DNA from 3 places in the Clostridium sediminicola genome. Region 1 is predicted to be linked to each of the others. Evidence: riboswitches for the same ligand, from Rfam matches in the RefSeq annotation. Region 1 holds a riboswitch; each other region holds the start of a gene.
The links. Region 1 has a riboswitch for cobalamin ahead of ACQ3F0_RS23715 (ABC transporter substrate-binding protein). Riboswitches for the same ligand answer to the same signal wherever they lie in the genome.
Positions count from the first base shown of each region.

Region 2: another riboswitch for cobalamin. It lies ahead of ACQ3F0_RS09180 (ABC transporter substrate-binding protein); the one in region 1 lies ahead of ACQ3F0_RS23715 (ABC transporter substrate-binding protein).
Region 3: another riboswitch for cobalamin. It lies ahead of ACQ3F0_RS15595 (aminotransferase class V-fold PLP-dependent enzyme); the one in region 1 lies ahead of ACQ3F0_RS23715 (ABC transporter substrate-binding protein).

Region 1 covers NZ_BAABMF010000024.1:47,339-53,112, reverse strand. The annotation lists gene ACQ3F0_RS23735 (LacI family DNA-binding transcriptional regulator) at 1-437, shown strand, start outside; gene ACQ3F0_RS23730 (aldo/keto reductase) at 643-1,629, shown strand; gene ACQ3F0_RS23725 (hypothetical protein) at 2,107-2,901, shown strand; gene ACQ3F0_RS23720 (DUF6485 family protein) at 2,988-3,206, shown strand; cobalamin riboswitch at 3,270-3,493, shown strand; gene ACQ3F0_RS23715 (ABC transporter substrate-binding protein) at 3,704-4,741, shown strand; gene ACQ3F0_RS23710 (FecCD family ABC transporter permease) at 4,790-5,774, shown strand, end outside.
Region 2 covers NZ_BAABMF010000004.1:56,241-62,014, reverse strand. The annotation lists gene ACQ3F0_RS09185 (FecCD family ABC transporter permease) at 1-591, opposite strand, end outside; gene ACQ3F0_RS09180 (ABC transporter substrate-binding protein) at 614-1,588, opposite strand; cobalamin riboswitch at 1,774-1,953, opposite strand; gene ACQ3F0_RS09175 (MATE family efflux transporter) at 2,018-3,397, opposite strand; gene ACQ3F0_RS09170 (MerR family transcriptional regulator) at 3,508-4,296, shown strand; gene ACQ3F0_RS09165 (DMT family transporter) at 4,395-5,297, opposite strand; gene ACQ3F0_RS09160 (AraC family transcriptional regulator) at 5,460-5,774, opposite strand, start outside.
Region 3 covers NZ_BAABMF010000009.1:182,526-188,299, reverse strand. The annotation lists gene ACQ3F0_RS15620 (S-methyl-5-thioribose-1-phosphate isomerase) at 1-551, opposite strand, end outside; gene ACQ3F0_RS15615 (class II aldolase/adducin family protein) at 586-1,209, opposite strand; gene ACQ3F0_RS15610 (iron-containing alcohol dehydrogenase) at 1,231-2,394, opposite strand; gene ACQ3F0_RS15605 (DeoR/GlpR family DNA-binding transcription regulator) at 2,410-3,258, opposite strand; gene ACQ3F0_RS15600 (aminotransferase class V-fold PLP-dependent enzyme) at 3,431-3,571, opposite strand; partial or broken gene ACQ3F0_RS15595 (aminotransferase class V-fold PLP-dependent enzyme) at 3,552-3,623, opposite strand; cobalamin riboswitch at 3,737-3,924, opposite strand; gene ACQ3F0_RS15590 (metal-dependent transcriptional regulator) at 4,004-4,477, opposite strand; gene ACQ3F0_RS15585 (FeoA family protein) at 4,711-4,956, shown strand; gene feoB (ferrous iron transport protein B) at 5,018-5,774, shown strand, end outside.

The DNA.
Region 1 (5,774 bases):
AAATTGGTAGAGAAAGATTAGAAGGTTATAAAGAAGCTTTTAAACATCACTGTATGGAAATAGATGAAAGATATATCTTTGAAGGAGATTTCACTACAGATACAGCTTATAAATTAGCTAAAAGAATTATTAATATGGAAGAACCGCCTACAGCAGTTTTTACAAGTAACAATTTAAGTAATTTAGGATTCTTGAAAGCTATCTTTGAAACAGGGCTAAGGATTCCAGAAGATATAGCTTTTGTAGGTTTTGATAATGTGCCATTAGTAGATATCTTTAATATAAATTTAAGTGTAGTAGACCGTGATACTGAAAAAATGGGTAGAATGGCTATGGAGTTATTGATGAAAAGATTAAATGATTCAAATGATGAGGCAAATAGTGTTATAATTTCTCCAAAATTGATTTTAAAAGGTTCTGAAAAAAAGTGTGAATAAAATTTTTGTGTTTTAGGGGACCGGTACCGTAAAGCTGAAATAATTATTTAGAAGAAATTATTCTTCAACGACCCCAAATACGTATTAATGGGAAACGTTAATAGAATTTGTAAAGGCTTAATTTAAGATTTTCTGCAAGAAAATCATCATTAGCTTGTCACTTGCAACTTGTCACTTATCACTTATTATAGAGGGAGGATAAAAAATGAAATTCAAAAAAGTAAAACAAATTAAAGAAGAGTTATCAGTTTTAGGTTTAGGATGTTGGGGGTTTTCTGGAGGAGATGTTTGGGATGGCACTAATGATGAGAATTCAATAAAAGCCATACATGCTGCTGTGGATGCAGGTATAAACTTTTATGATGTTGCACCTATTTATGGTTTCGGACATGCGGAAGAAGTCTTAGGAAAGGCATTATCTAATGGTAAAAGAGAGAAAGTTATTGTTGCGTCTAAATGTGGATTGATTTGGGATAAAAATAGAAATGTAAAGAATAACCTAACAAAAAATAGTATATTAAAAGAAATAGATGATAGTTTGAAACGTCTAAATACAGATTATTTGGATTTATATCAATTACATTGGCCAGATCCAAACACCTCAATTGAAGAAACAATTGAAGCTATAGAATTTCTAAAGAAATCTGGAAAGATAAGATATTTTGGAGTTACTAATTTTTCTCTAAAATCAGTTTCTAAAATTATGGAGATGACTTCTGTTGACTCTCAACAAGGGCTATATAATATGATGGAACGTAATCCTAGTTCATATCATACAATTCCTTTGGATTACAGAACTGAAGATGAGGTACTACCATTCTGTGAAAAAAATGGGCAGGCTTATTTGCCATATAGTCCACTATTCCAAGGATTATTAACTGGAACTTTTAAATTAGAGAATAACTTTTCACAAAGTGATGTAAGATCTTCAAATCCAAAATTAAATGGAGAAGATTATATTATTTATTATAAAGGTGTTGAAAAATTAAAAGAAATAGCAAAAGAAATTGGAAAACCATTAAATGAAATAGCTATAAATTGGTTGGAAAAAAATCCAGCAGTTACTTCAATTATTGCTGGAGCTCAAAAAGCTGAACATATAATAAAGAATCTAAAAGCACTTCAATGGGAATTGACAGATGAAAACCTAAAAGCTATTAATGAAGTAATTGAACCCTATAAAAACTTATAAATATAAGCATTGATTTAAGTGAGATAATCCTGAATCAATGCTTTTTTATAGTATAGGAATTCATAAATTTTTTTAGGAATTCCCTACTTGTCAAATGCAGTTATATCAATACATTGTAGCATTGTGTAAAATATTTACACTGATTTATAAATTCCATCCTTCAGTGGTGAGAAGAAGCATATATAGCGTAAAAGTCATCGTAACAAACTTTAGAAATTCTTATTTATTTTTGTAATATATGCGTTAAGAAAAATTATTGTTTGAGCATGCGAGTTATAATTTTTTAGCAGATATTTAAGAAAATAAATTAGAATTTCTTAGTGAAGTGGAGTTACTTTTTAGCTATATATGCATTTGTTTTGCAAATAAAATAAATTATTAATAAATGTGATAAAATGAATAGGATGATTTAAGATTAAAATTATTCTTAGGTTTAGTAAAAACTATATTTAGGACTTTAGAAAGGAAAATCAAATCATGAAAAAATGGCTAAAAGTTATATCTATTACACTTGCAATTATTATCATTACTATAGTATTAACAATGATTTTATTTCCTGATTTTCTAGCAAAATTATCTATTGTACTATCAGTAAAACATCAATATTCGGAAAAGGATAATCCTAGAGCTTATGCTAAATTAAAGTGGCGTGATATTTCTAATTCAATGGACACTAGTAATATGTATGTTATCTCATATGATGGATTAAGTTTGCGAAGTCCATGGGGGAAAGAAATTGAAAGAATAGGGTCCTCTGAAAGTAAACATAATGAATCAGATAATCCAGGTATAGCAGGATTTAAGTATGAAAATGATAAAGCAATAGCTATTAGAGGGGGATTTGAATCAAAACCTTTATTTAAGGAAATGTTAGAAGAATTATATACTGAATTAGAACCTAAGGAGATAGAGAAATTTAAGAAATCTCCTTATTACAATATTATGAATGACGTAACTGAGTTTGAAGAAGTTAAGTTAATTTACGGCACTTCTCCAGAAGATATCTCTATAAATAAATCTCTAGAAAAATTAGTATATATGAATATGTTTTTAGTATTAAAAGAGATATCAATGTACTCTGGTGCTGAAAATGGACTTTACCAATTTAAGACTGATAAAATTAAAGGATTTCAATTTGGGGACTTTAATAAAGTTGCATTTCAGATTTATGATATGGATGAAAAAATAGAATATTTTGTTTTAGTAAACGGTGCTACGAAAGAAGAATTAGATGCAATTATTAGTTCAATATCGATAGAAAATCAACATTAACTTATCACTTGTTACTTGTAACTTGTCACTAATAGAGATAAATTAACGAAGTGAGTTATCTCTATAAATTAAGGAGATGATATAAATTGAATAATAAACACTTTTGTACATGTACAGACACTAATTGTAAATTTAATCCACATAATCACTCATATGGATGTGATCTATGTATTAAGAAATGCCTTAAGGCAGGAGAAATTCCTTCTTGTTTTTTCAAAGCAATACATGAGGATATAAGTAATACTGATGATTTTACATATGAAGGTTTTGCTGACTTTGTTACTAAGTATAGTAAAGCAGAATAGCAATAGTATTTTTAAGGTAAATTACATTGACAAAAATACACTTTAAATGTATCATTTAGAATAGAAATTAAGTAATATACAGGTGTTGATAGAATTTATTGGTTCTATAAACGAAAAGGGAATCAGGTTAAAATCCTGAACGGTCACGCCGCTGTGAAGTGGAGTTACTCAAATATACCACTACCTTGTTCAATACACATTTATGCATTGTGAATTATACTTGGTGGGAAGGATTGAGATTAACGGTAAAACTAAGTCAGAAGACCTACCTGTCTATTTGTTTCAGGAACGATAGCAATTCAAAATTTTATTGTTATCGTTTAACGCTACGAGCGATGGCGAGAAACATTGAAGAATAAAATCTTATTATAAATTTAAGATTTTATTTTAGGCTAATATAAGTATTCAACTTTAATTTATACGATTATTTATATTCAGTTTGATAAAATGCCTCTCTCTTCGCTCCGAAAATATTTTATTTATAGGAGTTGGAAGAAATGAAAAAGACAATGGAAAAAATCAATTCAAACTTATTGCTAATAGTATTATTAGTAACAATCACATTATTAGCAAGTGTAGGTTGTAACAAGTCGGATGCCTCAAACAAAACAAACAATTCAAAAGAAACTATAGCAGAAACTGTTGATAATGAAAAACCTTCCTTTATTAAATCAGAAAATGAAACTCAATTAGTATACTTAGATCCATTTGGAAATGAAGTAACAATCAAAAAGAATCCAGAAAGAGTTGTATCTTTATATGCATCTTTTCTTGACTTATGGTACTATGCAGGAGGAGAAGCAGTTGCAAGTGTAACATCAAAATCAGTTGCATTCCCAGAAGGTGCTGAGAATGTAGAAAAACTTGGAAGCATGAGTAAAGTTAGTCCTGAAAAGGTTTTAGAACTTCAATCTGATTTAGTTATATTATCAAGTACAATGAAGAGTCATTTAGAACTTAAAGATTTATTAGAAGAAAACAATATTCCATATTTATATCTTGAATATAATAATTATGAAGATTATATAGAAATATTAGATTTAATGTCTAGAATTGCAGGTACAGAAGACGAACTTCAAGCAAAAGTTGATTCAGCAGATAAAGATGTACAAGCTATAATTAAAAAGTCAGAAGGCAAAGATGCTCCAAAAGTTTTAATCATGTTTGCAACTAGTAAATCAGTATCATGTGAATTGGAAAATGGAACAACTGGTGATATGGTTAAAAAATTAGGTGGGGAAAACATTGTTAGTGATGTAGCTATAAAAGATGCTACAAGAGTTGATTTTAGTATGGAAAGAATTCTTGAGCAGAACCCAGACATTATACTCGTAAAGACAATGGGAGATATAGAAGCATGTAAAACAAAAATGAGTGAAGATATTCAATCAAATGAAGCATGGGCAGGATTAAATGCTATAAAAGATGGTAAGTATTATTATCTTCCAAAAGACTTATTTATGAATAAACCAAATGAAAGATTCCCTGAAGCATTTGAAATGCTTTATGATTATATGTATGGAGAAATAAAATAATATATAGATGAATGTTAAGTTTTATAAGTTTCTAGGAGGAATAATATAGTGATAAATCAAGTACAATCCAATGAGAATAAGTCTATAAATGTTATACATGAGAGAATGATTTATAGAATAACTGTAATTAGTGTTCTTTGTGTAATATGTGTGACTTCTATTATAGTTAGTACATCATTTGGCGCATGTAAAATATCTTTTGTTGACGTATTCAAAGCGTTGTTTAAGTATGAAGAAGGTTTAAATAGACAAATTATATGGACAATAAGATTTCCAAGAACTTTAGTAGCAGGATTAGTTGGAATGTGCCTCGCTTTATCGGGAGCTATATTACAGGGGATTATGAAAAATCCCCTTGCTTCCCCAAACATTATTGGGGTATCTTCAGGAGCTGGTATAGCAGGGATTATTATATTGATATTATTTCCTTCACATATAAATTTAGTAACACCATTTTCTTTTATTGGTGCATTTGTAACAACTATGTTGATATACATTCTTGCATGGCAAAATGGTGTTAAACCTATGCGTATGATTTTAGCTGGAGTTGCAGTTTCGGCGTTTTTAGGCGCTATGATTAATGGACTTATGATTTTTTTCCCCGATAGAGTGCAGGGGGTAGTTGATTTCATGGTAGGAGGATTAGCTGCTAAAACATGGAAGCACTTTAGAATTATTTGGCCATATGCAGTAACTGGTTTTATATTATCAATGTTTTTTTCAAAAAAACTTAATATACTAATGTTGGGTGATGAAATGGCAACAAGCTTAGGAATCAATGTCGAAAGAATACGGTTTATACTAATAGCAGTATCATCGTTGTTAGCTGGAGCAGCTGTTAGTATTGTAGGGTTATTAGGGTTCGTTGGATTAATTGTTCCACATATAACTAGGATGATTATTGGATCAGATTATAGATATTTGCTTCCTGCAAGTGCACTTACTGGTGCATCATTATTGATGTTATGTGATACATTTGCAAGAACTATTATAGAACCTGTTGAGCTTCCTGTGGGTATTATTATGGCTATGT
Region 2 (5,774 bases), on a different contig from region 1:
AAAAATAATTTTTTCGACATTATCTCTATGAAAAACCATTAATAATGATATTATTGATCCCAGAAAAAAGTTTACAGCTATACCTGAAAGCAACATATTAACTACCGGAACTTTATTTCCTACTCTTGCTATATTATAAACTACAATTATAGTAACAATTGCACCACTGAATGCTGAAAAAGTTATTATTCCTAGACCAAAAAAAGATATAGTAAATCCAAAAATAATAGCTATGGTTGCGCCAAGTGCTGCTCCAGTAGAAACTCCCAAAACATAAGGGTCAGCCATAGGGTTTTTAAATATTCCTTGATAAGAACATCCTACAGTTGATAACCCTGCTCCTACTAGCCCTGCTAATAATATTCTTGGTAATCTTATCATTAAAATAATCTTCTGGTAAACTTCTTTTATATCATTAGTATTTATTAACTTTTCTATTAAGGGTATTTTATCTAAAATAATTCTAATAGAATCTAAAAATGATACATTTGCAACTCCTAAAGTAGCAGAAATAACTATTACTATGAATAAAAAAATTAACATTATAAAAAATTTTTCTTTAAAATATTTTTTTTTGTTAGCGTAATCCATTATGTCACCTATTTTCATAAAACTAATCAAATAAATCGGGATGAATTAATTTTGCCATAGCTTCTAGACCATCAGCTAATCTTGGGCCTTGAAGTTGTATCAGATCACTATCAATCTCCATTAATTTTCCTTCTTTAACAGCAGTTAAATCTTTATATCCATTTGCTGCTTGAATTCCTGTCTTTGAATCCCATTTATTTGAGCAAATAAGGATGTCAGGATCATTCTCAACTAGTTTTTCCAAGCTATAAGACCATCCATCTACATCGTAAGCAGCATTATTAGCTCCTGCCATTTCTATAATTCCTCCAATAAATGTTCCCTTGCCAGCAGTATAATCTCCACCTTCTCCATACCCAATAACGTAATAAACAGAAGGTTTTTCAACATCATTAACTGTATTAATTACAAATTCTACTTTTTCCTTCATATCTTTAACTACTTTATCAGCTTGAGAATTTTTATTAAGTATATTTGCTACTTTTAATATGGATTCATAAGCTCCATCAAAGCTTTCTTCTCCATACAAAACAACAACTTTTACTCCTAATAATTCTAATTTTTCTAAGATTTCTTTTTTGAAATGAGTAGATGCAATAACCACATCTGGTTTAAGCTCAACAATTTTTTCCACATTAGGATCTTGCATCCCTCCTATTGATTCAATTTTCGATACTTCCTGTGGATAAGTGCAATAATCAGTTCTTCCTATTAATTTCTCTGATGCTCCTAATGCAAATACTATTTCAGTTATATTGGGAGCAATAGAAATAATTTTTTGAGGTTCTTCTTCTATCTTAACCTCTCTTTTCAAAGAATCTATAATAGTTAGTGGATATAAAGTTTTTATTTCTTCTTTCTTTATCTCTTTATTTTCTTCTACTTTCTTTTCCTTAGTATTTTTATTAATGTCACTTATAGTCTTTCCACATGCAACAAAAGAGAACATAAAAATTGTAATTAATACTAATCCTAACCCTCTTTTAATTTTGCTCATATTTTCTCCTCCTTATCTTTGTAAGTCCGCAGCTTTTATTACAAAAATAAAAACCGCTATCAAAGGATAACAGTTCATAATTCTAATATACGATATATGATATTTAATAAATTTCCAATTAAAACAACTATTGAAATGCATAAATATCATACAAAATCATAACATTAGCTTATCCTCGTAAGTTTGTTATTTATACTTTATAGGCAGGTCTCCTGGCTTAGTATCAACACATTCTAACACCTTCCCGATTTCTCAGTGGCAAATTATTAGAACGCTCCTCATTACAGTGGCGGGACCGCATGGGTTTTTAACCCATTTCCCTCTAATCACCTTTTATGGCAATCACCTATAATATTTGCAATATTCTATTGTTAAATACATATTATCAATCTAAAAAAACTATGTCAAGATAAAAGTTAATCACTGCCATTATAATATTTTTTCAATTAAATTATTACTTTTAATTTTTCTAATATCAATGATCCCAAATGGATACCGTTTTGCACATAAACTTCCCACAATCACCGTAACAACTTCAGCAAATATTACTGCCATCCATATACCTTTGTCTCCAAATATCATTGGCATTAATAGTAACCCTATAAGAAGTGCTATTAGACTCCTCGATAATGACAATACTCCTGATAACACTGGTGAATTAACAGCAGTATAATAAGTGGCTAAAGTTATATTTATCCCTGTCAATAAAAATGAAAATGCAAAATACTTTAATATATATGTTGCTAACTCAATAGTCCCTTGTTCTTTGATAAATATACTGGCCAATCCTTCTCCAAACACCAACGAAACTACACAAACTATAATCCCTGAAACTAAATTTGCATAAATTGACATATTCCTTAAACTCTTAACTCTTATGAGTTTATTTGCACCTAGATTATAACTAACAGCAGATTGGATTGCCTCTGCAAAACCATAAAATACTGATGTTGTAACTGTTGATATTTGCATAGCTACTGCAAATGCTGCTACACCATGAACTCCAATATTTTTTATTATTATAATATTATATAAAAGTCCTGCAATAGATACAGCTGCCAAACTCAAGAGCTCAGATGATCCATTAAATAGCATTGCCCATATCTCTTTCTTCTTAAAAATAGGAACTGAAAACTTCCATGATGATTTATATTTAATAATATATAACATAATTATACACGGAATTAATTGTGAAATCCCTGTAGCAAGAGCAGCTCCTTCCATACTCCATCCAAAAATTACAACAAAAACATAGTCCAATATTATATTAATAACTGTACCACATAATATAATCACAACTACTTCAACAGGCTTACCATCTAATTTCAAGAAAAATGAGCATGCGAAAACTAATAAAAATGGTAGAAAAAACAATGAAATAATTTTTGCATAATCAATCATAAACTTTGCCACTTGACCTTCTGCACCTAATAAATCGGCAAATCTTTCACTTAATCCAAATAAAAGAATAGTACCCATAACTGCAACTATTCCTAAAAATACTATAGTAACATTAAAATAATTATTACTTTTATCATTCTCTTCTTTTCCTTTATGAATACCAGCTAATGTAGTTCCACCAATGCCAATCATTGCTGCTATTCCTGACAAAAACATGATAACCGGCATTATAAGCGTAATTCCTGATAAACCATCAGCCCCTACATATCTCCCAATAAATACTGAATCTACAAAACCTGCAGTTTCTTGTGCCAATAATGCCAATATAGATGGAACTGCATAGCTCCAAAAAATCCTTGGAATTTTATCTTTCCCTAAGTCAATATCTCTTCTTTTATTTGATTCCATTTTTTCCTATTTCCTCCCGATTGTCATACTTATAAAACTTGTTAAAACTCTTCTTCTCTTTTATAATAAACCTTGAAGTAGGTTCAAGGTCAATAAGGAGGTTATGAATATTGCGTAAATATTTAACTATTGGTGAATTGGCAAATTTATTGAATATAGCAACATCAAATATCCGTTACTATGAAAAAGAAGGTTTGGTATCACCATGCAAAATTGATGATAATGGCTATAGACTTTACGATTATTCCCAGTTAGATAAATTAGAATCAATTCTCTTATTCAGAAAGCTAAATATTCCTTTAAAACAATTGAAAACTATTATAAATAATTATTCTATTGACGATTACATTGAAATTCTTAATTCATCCCTATCGTCCATAGATTCAAAAATAATTGAGTTACAAAACAAAAAAAAGTATGTATCCAAAAACTTGAATATGCTGAGAGATTTCAAAGGTTTAAAAACAAATTATCAAATTCTATATATTCCTGAAAGAAAACTCTATTGTATTCAAACAGGAAAAATATTTGAATATACAATAAAAGAAATGTATGAAATTATGAAATCTAAAAACATAAATTATTTAGATGTAACTCACGATATCTATTATATTAATTTAGATAATGAAAATTTTACAATTGGTATACCTAAAACACATGAAACAAAAAACTTCGAGGGATATGATACTATAATTCTACCTAAAGGAACTTATCTAAACTATAATACCTTTATTGAAGATTTTGAAGAATTTGATATTGAAGAAACAAAATTTTACGATTATCTAAAAAAGAATAAGCTTGTGCCAATAGGAAAAGTTATTTCAATAGAGAATATCAGATATTCAAACTTTCATCTGGAGAGTATTAATTTAAATTTGCAAGTTCTTATAAAGAGATAATTAGATTTTTATTTGCTTACACAACTTGTCACTTGTCACTGTTTTAGTTCGTCTTTTATTTCAATTGTCAACTATATTTTTCATATTATCTTGAAATGTTAGTTAAAAAATGGTTTACCTATATACTGCAATACCACTCCAAAAACAATAACTACCAAGCCAATTACAGAACTCATCAATATTTTTTCGTCTAAAAATATTGAAATATATATTAGAGAAACAAAAGGAGTCAAATAAAGAACATTGGAAATTATTGCAGTTTCTCCGCCTTCCAGAGCTTTAAACCAAAATATATAAGATACACCATTTACAAAAACTCCATTATAGATGATCCAAATCCAAACATTTGAACTTGGTAAAACTAATCCCGAAAAATTTAAAACCGTAGGAATTAAAAATATTAATGCACTTAGAAAATAAATAAAAACGCTTATTGTCTTATCAAAATTATATTTCTTTCCTAGAACAGAAAATAGTGCGAAAACAATTGCTCCGCTTAACGCAAGTATATCTCCATATAAATTCGTTAAATTGAATTTTGTTATATTTCCATTTGTTGTTATTATAATTATACCGAAAAAACTAATTAAAACTCCTACTACTTTCTTTAGCGTTACTTTCTCCTTAAGTATTATAAATGATAATACTAATACTAACATTGGCCACGTATATGCAAGAATAAAGCCTTCTGAAGCCGTTGTTTTATCAATCGCTCCATATAATAAAATATAATATAAATAATTTCCCAAGAATCCCAAGAAAAACATTATTGAATATTGCCTTATACTATATTTTTTTAGTTCCTTTTTCTTTTTTTGAACTATCATTAATATACCCATTACCAATAATGAGAAAACTGTTGAATAGAATAATGTTTGTAAGTTGTCCAACTCTACAAGAATTTTTTTTGTTGCTACAGGTATTGATGCCCACAATAAAATACACAAAAATAAATTTAAATAAGCATTTCTTCTTTTATTTCTAGTTTTATTTATTTCCATATTAATTTTCTCTCCTCTAGCAGTTTACAGTAAATTTTATTTCCATGTAAAAAATCTTCCAAATAAAAAATAACTACTTTGCTAGTAGTTATTAAATTCTCTTATTTATATTATATTTTATTATAAGAAAAAAGCTTTGTCGATTTCATGATGTATTTTTGCTTATTTTCGGATTCTTTTTCTAAACTTCATTGGCGTCATCTTTTCCAACTCCTTAAACCTTTTAGTTAAAGATGAATTATGTTTATATCCAACCATTTGAGCAATCTGTAATATGGAAAAATCAGTATCTACTAAAAGTTCTTTAGCTTTTTCTATTCTTAAGTTTTGTATATATTCTACTGGAGAAATATTCATGTTCTTTTTAAACCACTCGCTATAGTAAGTAATGTTATAATGCTCAATCTCCGCCAGAGTTTTTAAATCTATCTCTTGTGCAAAATTTTCATTAATATATTTTATAGATTCAGAAATATT
Region 3 (5,774 bases), on a different contig from region 1:
TTTTCAATACAAAGTCTCATTAACATTCCAACAACTGTCTCACCGAAGCATTGAGTCATAATTGTTCCATCTTTAGGAATTTTATCATATAAATATTCAGCTACTTTTTCATATCTTTGATATTTTTTGTTAGCTTCATCAATTGCAACTTCTAAAACAATTTGAACTGCATTTTCACGATTTTCTACTACCTCAAGTGCAGTTTTATGACACCTATCTACAGCCTTAAGCATATTTGCTACAGTAGTCGGTCTAGAATAGCACAATGTATGGGCCGCTTTATTAATAAATTGGATATACTCATCATTCGGTAAATTCTTTGCCTCATGAACAGCTAAAACCATTCCCATGTTTACCGCAATATAAGGTCCACCACTTTGAGTTACCATATCCTTCAATGCCTGAGAAACTTCACCATGAGTTTTACACTCTACAAATTTTGTTTCTAAAGGATAAATTCTTCTATCTAAAATACGAACCTTTCCATTCTCATACCATGCCACATTCTCATATTGTAATATGAATGCTAGTCCTTTATCTGCTCTAAACATTTTTACACCTCTTTTATAAATTTATAATTTTAATCTAAGAGTTTTTCATAGCATCTATTTCTTTTTCTGAAAGCACTTTTACATTTCCAGCACTTTTAGCAAGGTGATATATTTTTGCTGCATCTTCAAGATAAATTGAAGACGTTAATGCTTTATCTATTGATTCTCCAATTGCTAAAGTTCCATGATTACTTAAAAGACAAGCTTTTCGCTCTTCTAAAACACTTAATGCCTCAATACCAATACTCTCTGTTCCTGGCATTCCAAACTTTGCAACTGGAACATCTCCTCCAATAAATGGTACCATTTCAATTAAAATTACCGGGATTTTTTCTTGACAAACTGCAAATGCAGTAGCATAAGGTGAATGTGTGTGCAAAACACATTTGATATCCTTTCGCTCCTTGTAAACTTGAGCATGCATTTTCCATTCTGAAGAAGGTTTATTATATCCCTCAATAATAGTTCCATCTAACTTTAGAACAACCAAATCTTCTGAAGTCATTGTATCATATGGTATACTTGATGGAGTTATAACCATCTTATCTGTTTTACTATCATAAACACTTACGTTTCCACTAGTTCCAGCTACAAGCCCTAAATTATATGATGATTTTGCAGCTTCTAATAATTCATATTTTAATTCCTTTAAATTCATATCTAACTCTCCTATATTTTTTTAAATTGCTAGTTTTAAAATTTCTACTATGTCACCTTTTTTTAGTTGTTTAAAGTTACCAATATGATCTGAATTACCAATGGCTTTGATTTCCATTTCTTCAAACCTATCTACAGGAATCCCTGCTTCAGTTAAAGTAATTTTTAACCCTAATGACTTAAAGAACTCTTCTAAACAAGCTATTCCTTTTTCTACTACTATTTCTTTATTATTTTCATTTTCAACTCCAAATACTCTTGTGGCTAATTGTACAAATCGATCTATATTTACATTCTTAACATATTTCATCCATGCAGGAAAAATTATTGCCATTCCTGCACCATGAGTTATATCATAAAGAGCGCTTATCTCATGCTCAATTCTATGAGAAGCCCAGTCTGTAATTCTTCCTGCATCTAACATGCCATTATGTGAAACTGTCGCTAACCACATAATTTCTGCACAATTATCATAATTTTTCGGTTCTTTCTTCATCTTAGGACCAACCTCTAAAATAGCTTTCATTGCACCTTCCAATAAATAATCACTAAGTACTGAACTTTTTGTAGGCGTGAAGTACCTTTCAAATAAATGTGATAAAATATCAGCTATTCCACAAGACATAAAATATGGTGGTATCGTATAACACATTTCAGGATTCAAAATAGAAAACTCTGGAACAATCAATTCACAATCTATTCCACATTTTAAATTCTTCTCTTCATTGGTAATAATACTACTCTCTGACATTTCTGAACCTGAACCTGGAATTGTAAGGATTGTACCAACTTTTAAGGCCTCTTTAGGTGTTGCTTTACCTGAATAGAAATCCCAAACATCACCATCATACTTTGTTCCTAAAGCAATGGCTTTTGAAGAATCAATAGCACTTCCTCCACCAATAGCTAATACAAAATCAATATTTTCTTTCTTACAAATCTCAATACCTTTATACACAAGCGACAACCTTGGATTAGGAACTACACCGTCTAAAACAACACATTCCACACCATTTTTTTCTAATGATTTAATAATCCTATCAAGAATCCCAAACTCTTTTAGGTAATCTCCACCGTAGTGAATCAATACCTTTCGACTATGTTTTATAACATGTTCACCTACTGTATTTTCAGCATCTTTTCCGAAAATAATTTTAGTAGCACTCTTAAATGTAAAATTTTCCATTACAACTTCACCCTCCTATTCTTCACTCGCAATAACTATTTCCACTTCATTTTTAATTAAAACCTCTTTATATTTTTTCGATATTTCTCTATCTGTTATAATCACGTCTAATTCATTCAATTTACAAATTTTATTGACAGAAGGTGAATCAAATTTTGTATAGTCTACTACCAAATACTTTTTCATTGAATTTGTCAACATATTTTTCCTTACCATTGCTTCTAATTCATGATTATCTGTTACACCCATGTCTGTACTTATTGAAGAACAGCTTATAAATGCTTTATCAGCAGATAATTTTTCTAAGTTCTCAGTTGTCATATATCCAACAAAAGAGCTAGTACTTTTTCGAAGTATTCCACCTAAACAAATTACTTTAACAGTCTTACTTTTATCAAATTCATGTGTAATCATCAAAGAATTCGTAATAACAGTAACTTTTTTCTTGCTTGTATTTAAATTTTTAGCAATATACAGTGCTGTTGTGCTACTATCAAGCATGATACAGTCACCCTCTTCAATCATTTCAATACACTTTTCACCTATCAGTTGTTTCTCTTCTAAATAAATTTTTTCCCTTATTCCAATTGGAACTTCATTATCTGCGGTTTCAGGTAAATATGCACCACGTCGAACTCGTTTTAATTTGTTTTCTTTTTCAAGTTTATCCAAATCTCTTCGAACGGTCTCTTCGGATACATCAAATAATTCACTTAAATTACTAATTAATACACTACCATTTTCTATTAATAATTCTTCTATTTTTTTCAACCTGTCAACTGCTAACATTGCTTCTAATCCCTCTACATTCTTATTTTTATTTGTTAACAACATTTTACCACATATCACAACTTTAATCAACATAAATTAATATCGCGACACATTTATACACATTTCTCCACAATATTTTTAAATATTTATACACATAAACTAATTAATATTCTATAATAAAGACTCAGATGAGATTATGATTCATCTGAGTCTTTATTGTAAAATATGTTGATTTTCCATTTTTTTATTTGGCATTTAATCTTTTTTATAATATTTCAAATGAATTTCTTAATGTCCCATCAGTTTTCAAAGCATTCATCAGTGGCTGAGCACAATGATTCCCAAATCTAATAGCTATATTAAATTTATCTAAAACTATCCCTAGATCATAATTGCTGCCACACAACAAAATTTGAATGATGCTCTGCTTCGCTTACAATAATCCTATCTCCTTCTTTTAAAAAGGATAGAAATCATAAAACCACTTATCAATGATAAGCGGTTTATATATGCACAAAAAGACCAATATAGTATATATAGTCTGATTTTGCCCCCTACCATCCGTAGAGTTAATAGCAACTCAATATAGGCAGGTCTTCTGACTCAAGTTTCAACGCTGTTTATACCTTCCCACCTAATTAAAGGCAGTGGATAAAAAATAAACAGCTCGACTTATACAGCGGCGGGACCGTCTAGGCTTCTAACCTAATTCCCTATTATCCATAATAATTTTATGGCACCTATATCTACAATATTCACTTTAACTAATATTATATGCAAGGTAAATAAAATTGTCAATTTGGCTTCTATATAATATTATTTCTAAACAAAACTCAAATCAATCATGAAATTCTTTTCTATATTCGATATATTTTTCTGAAATTTCTTTGTTGTTACTAAAAAATTCGCATATAATTTTTAAATTCTTCACAGTTTTGTCTGTAATTATATGTTCTATTAATTCAGTCTCAAGTAAAGCATCTTCTTTACAACCTATAAAAGACAAGAATCCCTCTATTATATTATGTCTTTTTAATAAAGATCCTCCAATTTTTTCTCCTTTATACGTTAAAGTTACTATCCCATACTTTTTATAGTTCACAAATCCTAACTCACCTAGTTTCTTTACCATTTTAGAAGCTGAAGAATCCTTAACATTTAGTAATTGAGCAAGTGTATTTATTCTAATATAGGGTTCATTTAAACTATTTCTATAAATCATTTCTAAATAATCTTCAAGTGCAGGAGTTAACATATTTTTATTATACCTTTGTAATTCATAACCTCTAACTGTATAAAATTTATCATCCATTAAACCACCACCATTTTTCCACTAATTATTTTATTACATTTTTAGATTAATAATTCACAACTACTATAAATTGCGAAAACTTCTTTACAAAAATCTCTCCATATAGAATATATATTAATAACATATTAAAAGTATTTATCATATCTTAGTGTAGAGAAAACTTTTTTCTCTAAGGCAATTCTTTTTATTTAAAACTAATATTATAAAATTGTATATGACGAGGTAGTTTTAATATGAACACTAATTATATTCCGCTAAACTTATTACCACTCGGGAAAAAATGTAAAGTAAAAAAACTTATAGCTAAAGGTTTGTTGAGAAGAAGATTGCTGGATTTAGGTTTAATTAGTGAAACAGTAGTAGAATCTTTGCAAAAAAGCCCATCTGGAGACCCTGTTGCTTATCTTATTAGAGGTGCGGTAATTGCTCTACGCTCTGAAGTAGCTTCTACTATACTAGTAGAATATACAAATCAGTAACTTTAATCATTACTATTAATTTATATTAATATAAAAAATTATTATGTATGGAGGAAAATTAATGGGACTTACCACTAAATCCACTGGTAAAAAAATTCTTGAGGAAGAACTTAAAATCGAAAAAACTAATTCATATGATAAAGTAATTGCTCTAGGTGGAAATCCTAACGTTGGCAAAAGTACAATTTTCAATAACTTAACTGGTCTTAATCAACACACCGGTAACTGGCCTGGTAAAACTGTTACAAATGCACATGGAAACTATTCTTTTAATGGCACTAACTTTGTATTAGTTGATATTCCAGGAACCTATTCACTAATGGCAAATTCAGTAGAGGAAGAAGTTGCAAGAGATTTTATCTTATTTGGAAATCCAGATGCAACAGTAATTATTGTTGATGCTACTTGTTTAGAAAGAAATTTAAATCTTGTTCTACAAACCCTTGAGATAACTTCTAAAGTAGTTGTATGTGTTAATTTACTTGATGAAGCAAAAAGAAAAGGTATTTCAATAGATTTACACAAATTATCTACTCAGCTTGGAGTACCTGTTATAGGAACAAGTGCTATTAAAGGAAAAGGTTTGAAAAAGTTAATGGCAGCAGTTTACGATATTACATCAAACAATGTTGATCCTAATAGTATAGAAATTATATATGACAAATTAATAGAAACTGCTATAGAGAAAATTGAAAAAGTAGTCAAATTACACCTTGGTGAAAAGCTCAATTCTAGGTGGGTATCACTAAAACTTTTAGATGGAGATAAAACTATTTTAAGCTCTATTAATAAATATCTAAATTTTAATTTAACAGATC